DNA from 3 places in the Pseudonocardia aurantiaca genome. Region 3 is predicted to be linked to each of the others. Evidence: riboswitches for the same ligand, from Rfam matches in the RefSeq annotation. Region 3 holds a riboswitch; each other region holds the start of a gene.
What was found. A riboswitch is a leader RNA that binds a small molecule or an ion and turns the genes downstream of it on or off. The one in region 3 is predicted to bind S-adenosylmethionine.
Positions count from the first base shown of each region.

Region 1: another riboswitch for S-adenosylmethionine. It lies ahead of ABD143_RS04170 (FAD-dependent oxidoreductase); the one in region 3 lies ahead of ABD143_RS22655 (aminotransferase class V-fold PLP-dependent enzyme).
Region 2: another riboswitch for S-adenosylmethionine. It lies ahead of thrC (threonine synthase); the one in region 3 lies ahead of ABD143_RS22655 (aminotransferase class V-fold PLP-dependent enzyme).

Region 1 covers NZ_BAAAJG010000002.1:456,984-460,250, reverse strand. The annotation lists gene ABD143_RS04180 (amino acid ABC transporter permease) at 1-212, opposite strand, end outside; gene ABD143_RS04175 (GNAT family N-acetyltransferase) at 209-697, opposite strand; gene ABD143_RS04170 (FAD-dependent oxidoreductase) at 768-1,943, opposite strand; SAM riboswitch class I at 2,246-2,339, opposite strand; gene ABD143_RS04165 (ABC transporter substrate-binding protein) at 2,871-3,267, shown strand, end outside.
Region 2 covers NZ_BAAAJG010000029.1:149,933-153,199, forward strand. The annotation lists gene ABD143_RS36460 (hypothetical protein) at 1-20, opposite strand, end outside; gene thrC (threonine synthase) at 117-1,388, opposite strand; SAM riboswitch class I at 1,398-1,512, opposite strand; gene holA (DNA polymerase III subunit delta) at 1,652-2,620, shown strand; gene rpsT (30S ribosomal protein S20) at 2,988-3,248, opposite strand.
Region 3 covers NZ_BAAAJG010000015.1:106,045-109,311, forward strand. The annotation lists gene ABD143_RS22645 (helix-turn-helix domain-containing protein) at 1-193, shown strand, start outside; gene ABD143_RS22650 (DUF397 domain-containing protein) at 190-393, shown strand; gene ABD143_RS22655 (aminotransferase class V-fold PLP-dependent enzyme) at 469-1,833, opposite strand; SAM riboswitch class IV at 1,875-1,987, opposite strand; gene ABD143_RS22660 (beta-class carbonic anhydrase) at 2,043-2,531, opposite strand; SAM riboswitch class I at 2,991-3,085, shown strand; gene ABD143_RS22665 (ABC transporter substrate-binding protein) at 3,260-3,267, shown strand, end outside.

The DNA of each region.
Region 1 (3,267 bases), on a different contig from region 3:
GCGAAGAGGAACTGCCCGACCGTGGGCCAGTCCCACGCCGGGTTGGTGACGAGCGCGTTGATCGCCATCGCGAGCAGCACCGCGACGACCACGGTCGCCGCCCACCGCCACGGGTGCCGGGACGGAACGACGACGAGCCGTTCACCGGCGTCCTCGGTGGCGGCCGGTGGGCTGTTCGCGGTCACTGCCGCGGTATCGGGAGCTGCGCTCATCGAGAGCTCACTTCCTTCTCGAAGGGGTGCTTGCCGATCTCCTCGGCCGGCAACTCCGGGTCGTAGAGCGGCGTGTAGCCAGTGGCCAGGTAGAGGCCCTTGGCCTCCGGCTGGCGCGGTCCAGTGGTCAGGTAGATCCGGCGGTATCCGCGCGCGGTGATCTCCCGCTCGAGCTCGGTGAGCACCCGGCGGGCCAGACCCCGGCGGCGGTGCGCGGAGTGCGTCCAGATGCGCTTGAGCTCTGCGGTGTGGTCGTCGAAGCGGCGAAAAGCGCCCCCTGCCACCGGGTCGCCGTCGGTGAGCAGGAGGATCAGCCCGCCGTCCGGGGCGCCGAACTCCTCAGGTCGACGACGCATCTCTTCGCCGATGTCGCCGAGCGAATGCCCGTAGCGGGTCGTGTACTCGTGGTCCAGCTCGGTGAGCATCGGCACCACCAGCGGGTCGGTGTAGGCGACCTGGCGAACCTCGAGCGCGGGAGAACTCATCGCAATCCCTCGCTGCGCTCGGTCAGCGCTTCGCGGAGACGCCGTGACACTGATTCGCTCGCAAGCTCGCTCATCGCCCGGCCGCCGCCGCGGGCGCGCGGTCGATCACACCGGTCGCGAGGTCCGCGAGCACCCGTCCCAGCGCTGGGGCGAACGCGAGCCCGTAACCCGAGAACCCCGCTCCCACGACCAGAGGACCCGCCGTATCCAGCAGGAACCTCCCGTCGGAGGTCGACGTGCGGGTACAACCGATCGGTGTGGGCAGCCTGTGGTCGAGCCCCGGGAGGAAGGCGGTCACGTACTCCTGCAGCCTGCGCAGCTGCACAGGCTCCGGCGCGAACGCGTGCCGATGCGGGTGGGTCTGCGTCCCCACGCCGTGGAACCCGAGCTTCACGCGTCCGTCCGCAGTGGACGTGCCGTGGACGCTGCTGGGCCAGCCGTGCTCCGGACCGGTGTGGTGGACGAACGTCGGCCATGCGACGTGGTGAGGGGAGAACGGGGCGACCCCGCCTTGCAGCGGGAACGTCGCGGGCTGCTCCTGTGTCACCCGGAGCCTGGGCAGCTCGACGAGCCCGTCGAGCAGATCCGCGGTGCGCGCTCCCACCGCCACCACCGCCCGGCAGGCGCGGACTGGGCCGCGTGGTGTCTCTACCTCGACGAGATCGTCTCCGCGCACAGCGATCGCCGTCGCCGGCGTGGAACGGTGGACCACGGCCCCGTGCGCCACGGCGGCCGCGGTCAGAGCGGCGACGGCGTGATCGGCGTGAAGACGGCCGGACCGGTCCGGCTGGTGCAGCACCGGGCCGCTGAACACCATCCCCGGCCACCTGTGCGACGCCTCGTCGGCATCGAGCCACTCATGGGCGATGCCGTGCTCGCCGAGGGATCCGGCGAGCGCGCTCGTTCGGCGCGGATCACCGTGGTCGACGCCCCCGGTGATCTGCAACAGCGCTGCGCCCGTCTGGGCCTCCACCTCGCGCCACAGCGGCAGAGCTTCCATGGCGAGGCGCACGTACGGCGCCGCCGAGTAGGACGGCCGGTAGAGCTCCGCCGATCCGTACGGGAAACCGCGCGCACGCCCGGCCTCGAACTGCTCGAGCTGTACCACCTCGCGGCCCCGGCCGGCGAGCTGCCATGCAGCCGCCGCACCGACCACGCCGCCACCGATGACCACGACGTCGACGACTCCGGCGCGCGCGGACCGCGACGGGCGGCGCGCCGCCGGGATGTGCGGGAACGTTGGCATGACTGTCCTCCTACGACACGGACAGCAGGAACCCCCGGCACGGGGCGAATCCACTGTGGACAAAAGACGGCTCCGGCACCGCCGGAATCACCGTCCTACAGAGACCTGACCGAGGCGCGTCAGAGCCCACCCGTACGCGTCAGCGCACGGGAAGCGGGGTGGCCAGAAGGCCGAGATGGGTCAGCGACAAAGAGCGGCCTGCGTGCGGCACAGATCGACGTGCCGACGCTTCGACCAGGTGGACGTCAACCACGTCGACGACCGCGTGGCCGCCGGCCGGGCGTGCGATCGACGCACGATGTCTCCCATCGATCCTGGCGTTAGCACCCGGCGCCGTGAGGCACATGGTTGCTGCGGCTTCGACGAGCCAGATCTCTCGGCCGCTCTGGATGGACGACATCGAATGTAGGCGACCACCCGATGGATCTGTCAATGATGTGACGAACACACGGTGTATCGGGCGCGTCACGACCTGCGGCCCGTGGCCGGATCCGACGGGCCTCGGGTGAGTGGGGCGACGGCAGGGCATGCTCGCCGGTCCAATTGAGTGTTGATCGTTCGGTTTCGAGTATCTATGGTCAGCGCTGCGGCGGACGACGCCGCGGCGAGCCCCGCGCGGAACCGGTGCTCACATCGTGAACGGTGGAGGCTGACGTGCGCTGGTTCTACCGCAGCACCGGCAGCTGTCGCAGGCTGCACGTCGACCTGCTGCGCATCGCCAGCGCCTGCTGTCGCGTCTGACGCTGCGGGCCTCCACCCCGCTGCCGGAACGACCTGCCGACGTCCGGCACCCCCGGTGTGTACAGCGCCGTCGCACCGCGCCGAGCTGCTCCCCCTGATCCTCGCTCCGGCGTGCCCGTCGAGGTCTGCTCGCCCCAGCACGTGATCCCCTGCGCACCACGCCTGGCCTCCATGAAGGACATCCCGATGAGTTCGACCCCCCGTCCCGCCGTACCGCCACGGCGGCTGCCGGCCGCCGTGCTCGCCACCGTCGTGGCCCTGACCGTGGCCGCCTGTGGCTCCGGGAGCACCTCGGCGCCACCGGACGCCGATGCGGGGCCGCCGCAAGCCGGCGGCACGCTCACCTTCGCGGTGGGCAGCGACCAGGGGTGCCTGGATCCGCAGCAGGTCGGCAGCAACGACTCGATCTACTCCCTGCGCCAGATCGTCGACTCGCTCACCGACCAGAACCCCGACACCGGCGAGATCGTGCCCTGGCTCGCCACCGGCTGGCAGACCAACGCCGACGCCACCGCCTACACCTTCGACCTGCGGCCCGGCGTCACCTTCAGCGACGGCACCCCGCTGGACGCCACCGCCGTCA
Region 2 (3,267 bases), on a different contig from region 3:
TCGAGTTCGGCAGCCGGCATCCATGTGAGTTGTCCCTGCCTGCGCCTGCGCCACATCTCGGCATCACCCCCCACTCTCAAGATGAGCGTCAGTTGAGATCGGGCGGAACGACCCCGTCAGAGCCCGCGGGCCGCCAGGGCCTCGCGTACGGCCTTGCTGGTGGAGGGCACGGTGGCCGACGGGCCGACCTGGTCGGCCACGGCGTCGAGGGTCTTGAGGCCGTCGCCGGTGATGAGCAGCACGGTCTCGGCGTCCGGGTCGATCTGGCCGGCCTCGATGAGCTTCTTGGCGGTCGCGACGGTGACGCCGCCGGCGGTCTCGGCGAACACGCCCTCGGTGCGGGCGAGCAGCCGGATGCCCTCGACGACCTCGGCGTCGCTGACGTGCCCGACCGCGCCGCCGGTGCGGCGGACGGTGTCGAGCACGTAGGGCCCGTCGGCGGGGTTCCCGATCGCGAGCGAGCGGGCGATGGTGTCGGGGCGGACCGGCTGCACCACGTCGTGGCCGTCGGCGAATGCCTTCGCCACCGGCGAGCAGCCCGTGGCCTGGGCGCCGAACACCCGGTAGGGGGTGGGCTCCACCAGGCCGAGCTTGCCCAGCTCGGTGAAGCCCTTGTCCACCTTGGTGAGCTGGGAGCCCGACGCCACGGGGATCACGATCTGCTCCGGCAGCCGCCAGCCGAGTTGCTCGGCCACCTCGTAGCCGAGGGTCTTGGAGCCCTCCGCGTAGTACGGCCGCACGTTGACGTTGACGAACGCCCAGTCCTCGTGCTCGGCGGCGAGCTCGGTGGCCAGCCGGTTCACGTCGTCGTAGTTGCCGTCGACGGCCAGCAGGGTGCCGTCGTACACGGCGGTGGTGAGCACCTTGGCCTGCTCGAGCGACTTGGGGATCAGCACCACCGAGTCCCAGCCGGCCCGCGCCGCGGCGGCAGCCACGGCGTTGGCGAGGTTGCCGGTGGACGGGCAGGCGAGCACCGAGAACCCGAGCTCGCGGGCGGCGGCGAGCGCGACGGCGACCACGCGGTCCTTGAAGGAGTGGGTCGGGTTGCCGGTGTCGTCCTTGACCCACAGGTTGCGCACGCCGAGCGCGGCGGCGAGCCGGTCGGCCTTGATCAGCCGGGTGAGGCCGGGCTCGGTGTTCGGGTGGCTCTGCACGTCGGACGGCACGGGCAGCAGCTGCCGGTAGCGCCAGATCGACTTGGGGCCTGCCTCGATCGACTCGCGGGTCACCGTGCCGAAGTCGTAGGCCACCTCGAGGGGACCGAAACACTGGGGACAGGCGAACTCCGCGGCGAGCGGGATCTCGTGGCCGCACTCCCGACAGGAGAGGGCACGGGCGGGGCCGAGGTCGTAGGAGGTGGCGGCCGTGGCGGCGGCAGACAGGGTCATGACGAGATCTCCTCATCTTTCCCGCAGCATGCGGGTCGGAATTGGCACCGTGATCGAGCGCAGACGCGCATCGCCGGTTGCCGGGGCTTCGTCGGGCCGTTCCCTCTGCCCCTCTGGATGAGCCATGTGCAGTTGTGGTCCCCGGAGCACGTCGCCGTGGGATGACCTTCACGTTACGACACCAGCGGCCGCTCCCCCAAGTCCGTCCCGTGATCTGGGAGCCGGGTCACGAATCGTCGGTGCCGTGCGCGAGCATGGACGGCATGTCCGCGCCGCCCCCACCCGCGCCGCTGCACCTCGTGCTGGGAGAGGAAGAGCTGCTGGTCGAGCGGGCGGTCGAGCAGGTGATCGCGGAGGTCAAGGCCGTCGAGCCGGGGGCCGAGGTACGCAAGGTCCGCGCCGGCGACCTCACGCCAGGCGATCTCGCGGAGAGCCTCAGCCCGTCGCTCTTCGCGGAGGGCCGGGTTGTCGTCCTCATGGCCGCCCACGAGGTCGGCAAGGAGATGGCCACCGCCATCGCCAGGCAGTCCGGCGACCCCGTCGACGGCATCGTGCTGGTCGTCGCGCACGCGGGCGGGGCGCGCAACAAGGCGCTGGCCGACGAGCTGCGCAAGAAGGGCGCTGTCGTCACCACGTGCAACAAGATCACCCGGTTCGAGGAGCGCTCCGACTTCGTACGCGCCGAGGTGCGCCGCGTCGGCGGCAAGATCGCGCCGGCCGCTGTGGGTGTGCTCATCGAGGCCGTGGGCTCCGACCTGCGGGAGCTGGCCTCCGCCGCGGGCCAGTTGGTGGCCGACACCGGCGGCACCGTCGACGAGCAGGCAGTGCGGCGTTACCACCGTGGTCGCGCCGAGGCGTCCGGGTTCGCGGTGGCCGACAAGGTCGTGCTTGGCGACCGGGCGGGCGCGTTGGAGGCGCTGAGGTGGGCACAGTTGCTCGGGGTGCCCTCGGTGCTGATCGCCGACGCGCTGGCGGACGCGCTGCGCACGCTCGCGAAGGTGGGCTCGGCCGGCCGCGGCGACCCCAACCGCCTCGCAGGCACACTCGGCATGCCGCCATGGAAGATCCGCAAGGCGCAGCAGCAGGTGCGGTCGTGGGGGCCGGAGGCGATCGCCGAGGCGTTCGCGGCGGCCGCCGAGGTCAATGCCGACGTGAAGGGCGCGGCGGCCGACGCCGACTACGCGCTGGAGCGGGCGGTGCTGCGGATCTGTGCGGCCAGGGGCCGCCGCTGATGGGGTGTCGGTCGGTCAGCTGTTGCCGCTGGTGCGCAACTTCTTGATCCAGAGCCCGATCTTGTCCCCGAGGAGCGCGCCTCCGATACCGGCGAGAACGGCTGGGACCATGGCGATCAGGTTGACGAGCATCGAGAACTTCTCCTAGGGCTCGGGCGGCCGGAGAGCAGGGGTAGGCCGCCTGCGGGCGAACCTCCACTGTCGGCGAGCGTCTCGGATACTGTCTACATTCTTGTAGGAGACGTCACGTTTGCGACGGCGGCGAGCGCGCGCGCCGCCGAGCGGTTGACGTACGTGAGAGTCCCGCGCAGCGCGCACACAAACGGCGCTGCCCGCGAGGGGGCAGCGCCGTTCGTGAAGAGCCGAGTCAGAGAGCGCTGACGCGCTTCGCCATCGCCGACTTGCGGTTGGCGGCCTGGTTCTTGTGAAGGACGCCCTTGCTGGCGGCCTTGTCCAGGGCGCGGGAGGCGGCGCGCTGCAGCTGGGTGGCCTTCTCGGTGTCGCCGGCCTCCACCGCCTCGCGGAAGCGCCGTACGGCAGTGCGGACGGCAGACCGGACCGACTTGTTGCGCTGACGCCGCTTCTCGTTGGTCTTGATCCGCTTGATCTGGGACTTGATGTTGGCCACGCGAATGCCTCGAGTTTCT
Region 3 (3,267 bases):
CACGGTGTTCCGGCTGCCCGACCCTCCGGGCGGTGCGGTGGTGGTGCTCGAAGGGCTGTGGAGCGCGGAGTATGTCGATCGATCACAGCAGGTAGGCGCCTATAGTGTGGTGTTCGACCGGCTCTGCGCGTCCGCGCTGGACGAGCAGGGTTCGGCGCGTGCCATCGAGAAGGCCATAGGTGAGCTGCGATGATCGATCTGGACGGGGTGGTCTGGCGCAAGTCCAGCGCCAGCAACGGCAACGGCGGCGGGTGTGTCGAGGTCGCTGATCTCCCGGACGGGGGCCGTCTCGTCCGCGACACCAAGGACGAGGGCGCAGGTCCAGTCCTGCGGTACACCGCCTCGGAGTGGCAGGCGTTCGTCGCGGGTGTGAAGCTCGGCGAGTTCGACTGACGCCGCATTCCTCTACAGCACGGAGGCCCTCAGATCCCGGTGATCCGGGCGTCTGAGGGCTTCTGCTGTTTCGCGTCAGCCCCCGCAGCCCGGCGCGAGCAGACCTGTGAGACCCACGCCCAGCGGGTCGGCCGGGCGCGGGTCGGGCACCGGCGTCCACCGCCCGTCGACCACCGCGTAGTCCCACCCCGGTCCGTCCGCCACGAGCGCGCGGACGCCTTCCACCAGCCGGTCCACGTCGGACGTGCTCGTGCTCAGCCCGAGGCTCGCCCGCACGGCGCAGCCGTCGGCGGTGCCGGCCAGGCGGGCCAGTAGCGGGTGCGCGCAGAACTTCCCGTCGCGCACCCCGATGCCGTGCTCCGCGGAGAGGACCGCGGCGACCAGGCCGGCCGGGTACCCGTCCACGACGAAGGAGGCGACGGCCACCCGGTCCGTGGCGTCCGGCCAGACGTTCAGGGTTCGCACGCCCGGGACGGCGGCGAGGCCGGTCTCCAGCCGGGCGAGCAGGGCGCGTTCGTGGTCGAGAGCGTCGTCGAGCACGGCGTCGAGGCATCGGCACGCCTGCGCGAGCGCGGCGGCGCCGAGGACGTTCGGGGTGCCGGCTTCGTGGCGGTGCGGCGCGGCCGCCCAGGTCACCTCGCTGACGCCAGAGGCGTTCGGCACGGCCACCGCGCGAACGGCGCCCCCACCGGCGAGGTAGGGGGTGGCGTCGTCGAGCCAGTCGCGGCGCCCCACCAGCGCGCCCGCGCCGTACGGGGCGTAGAGCTTGTGGCCGGAAAGGGCGAGGTAGTCGATGCCGGCGCCGGCGATGTCGATCCGCCGGTGCGGGGCGAGCTGGGCGGCGTCGACGACGACCCGGGCGCCTGCCGCGTGGGCGATCGCGGTGATCTCGGCGAGCGGGAGGATCTCGCCGGTCACGTTCGACGCGCCCGTCACGGCGAGCAGCGCGGTGGGTTCGGCGGCGAGCGCGGCGCGCAGGTCGGCGAGGGTCTGGGCCACGGTCGGCGCGGCGGGGAGCACCCGGCCCGTGCGCCACGAGATCAGGTTGGCGTGGTGCTCGACGTCGAGGCGCAGCACGCGCCCAGGGACGCAGCCGGCCAGGAGGTTGAGCGCGTCGGTGGTGTTGCGGGTGAACACCACGACGTCGTCGCCGCGGGCCCCGACGAACCGCCCGACGGTCTCGCGGGCCTGCTCCAGCACCGCCGTGCACACCTGGGAGGCGTAGCCCGCCCCACGGTGGACGCTCGCGTAGAAGGGCAGGAGTTCGGTGACGTGGTCGGCCACGCCTGCGAGAGCGGGGGCGCTCGCCGCGAGGTCGAGGTTGGCGTAGCGCACGCGGTCGCCGGTGACGAGCGGCACCTCCAGCTCGGCTCCAATGAGCCGGGGGAGGGGCTGCGTGGAGGCGGCGGCTGCGGGACGGGCGGGCAGCACAGCGGTCATGACGGTCCTCCGGACCCTCTTCAGGACCCGGTGTCGTGACGGGTCCGCGCTTGCCGCCGTGGGTGCACGGCGGCCTGGTCGTCACCCGGAGCACCCCACCGCGGAGGAGGGTTGCCGGCCAGCGAGCCGGGGCTTGGCGCTGGCGCTCTTGACCTGACAGCGAAGGTACGGGCGGCCGGGCGGGCCGGTCAAGCCGGCCCGCCCGACCGTCACACGACCTCGTTCAGCTTTCCCGTGGCGACGTCGAAGACGAATCCGCGGATGGAGTCCTTGCGCGGGACGAACGGGTTGGCCTTGATCCGGGCGATCGACTGGCGGACGTCCTCCTCCAGGTCACCGAAGGCCTCGGCCGCCCATTCGGGCTTGATGCCCGTCTCGTCCTGCACGGCCTTCTTGAACTCGTCGTCGGTGAAGGTGAGCATCCCGCAGTCGGTGTGGTGGATGAGGATGATCTCCTCGGTGCCGAGCAGCCGCTGGCTGATGGCCAGCGAGCGGATCTCGTCGTCGGTGACCACACCACCGGCGTTGCGGATGACGTGCGCCTGGCCGGGCTCGAGCCCGAGGATCCTGTAGACGTCGAGCCGGGCGTCCATGCACGCGATGACTGCGAGGTGCTTGGCGGGCGGAAGCGGCAGGGGACCTTCGAAGGACGCGGCGTACCTGGCGTTGTGGGCGAGCAGTTCGTCGGTGACGGACACGGCGGATCTCCCGTTCGGGGAGGGACGGTGGACGCGGGGCGGCCGCGCCACGGCCTCAGGGCAGATGGGAGTGCGCAGGAAATGCGCGCTCGTGGGGCCCGGGCCGCGACGCGGCCGGGCGACAGAACTGGTCGAACTGCTCGCCTCGCCGGCCCGGCCAGAACTGCTCCAGGACCATGCGCATCACGCCATCAGTGAATCGCGGCGGACCCGTTCCGGCAACCCCTGTGGCCAGCGGGTGCAGCACCCCGCCCGTTGGGGTTGCCGCGGCCCCGCTGAGCTGGGCAAGCGACGGCCGACGACTGCCACTGCTGTCAAGGAATGCCGGCGTCGGACATTTTGCGAGCGGAACTGTCCGGTCATTTCGGTCCGTGAATGGCGCACGACACAGTTCCCCGGGAAGCGCTTGATAATCGGCTCCTCAGATACGTACCGTCGGATCGCGGCCGGCGACGGCCGCCACCATCCAGAGCGGCTGAGAGACCTGGCTCGACGACGCCGCAGCAACCCCCCGCGCGAGCGGGAACGGGTGCTACCGCCGGGAGCGATGGAGGTCGCCGTGCCGGGTCCGGGGAGCACCCCGCTGCACACGACGTGGCACGCCTGGCGCCACCACATCGACCTCTGCCGCACCAGCGCGGCGCTCTGTCCGGCCTGACGCTCCGACGATCCCCGAATCCAGAGCGCGCGCCGTCGACGACGGTGCGGTGGCCCGTAGAAGGACCCCAATGATCGC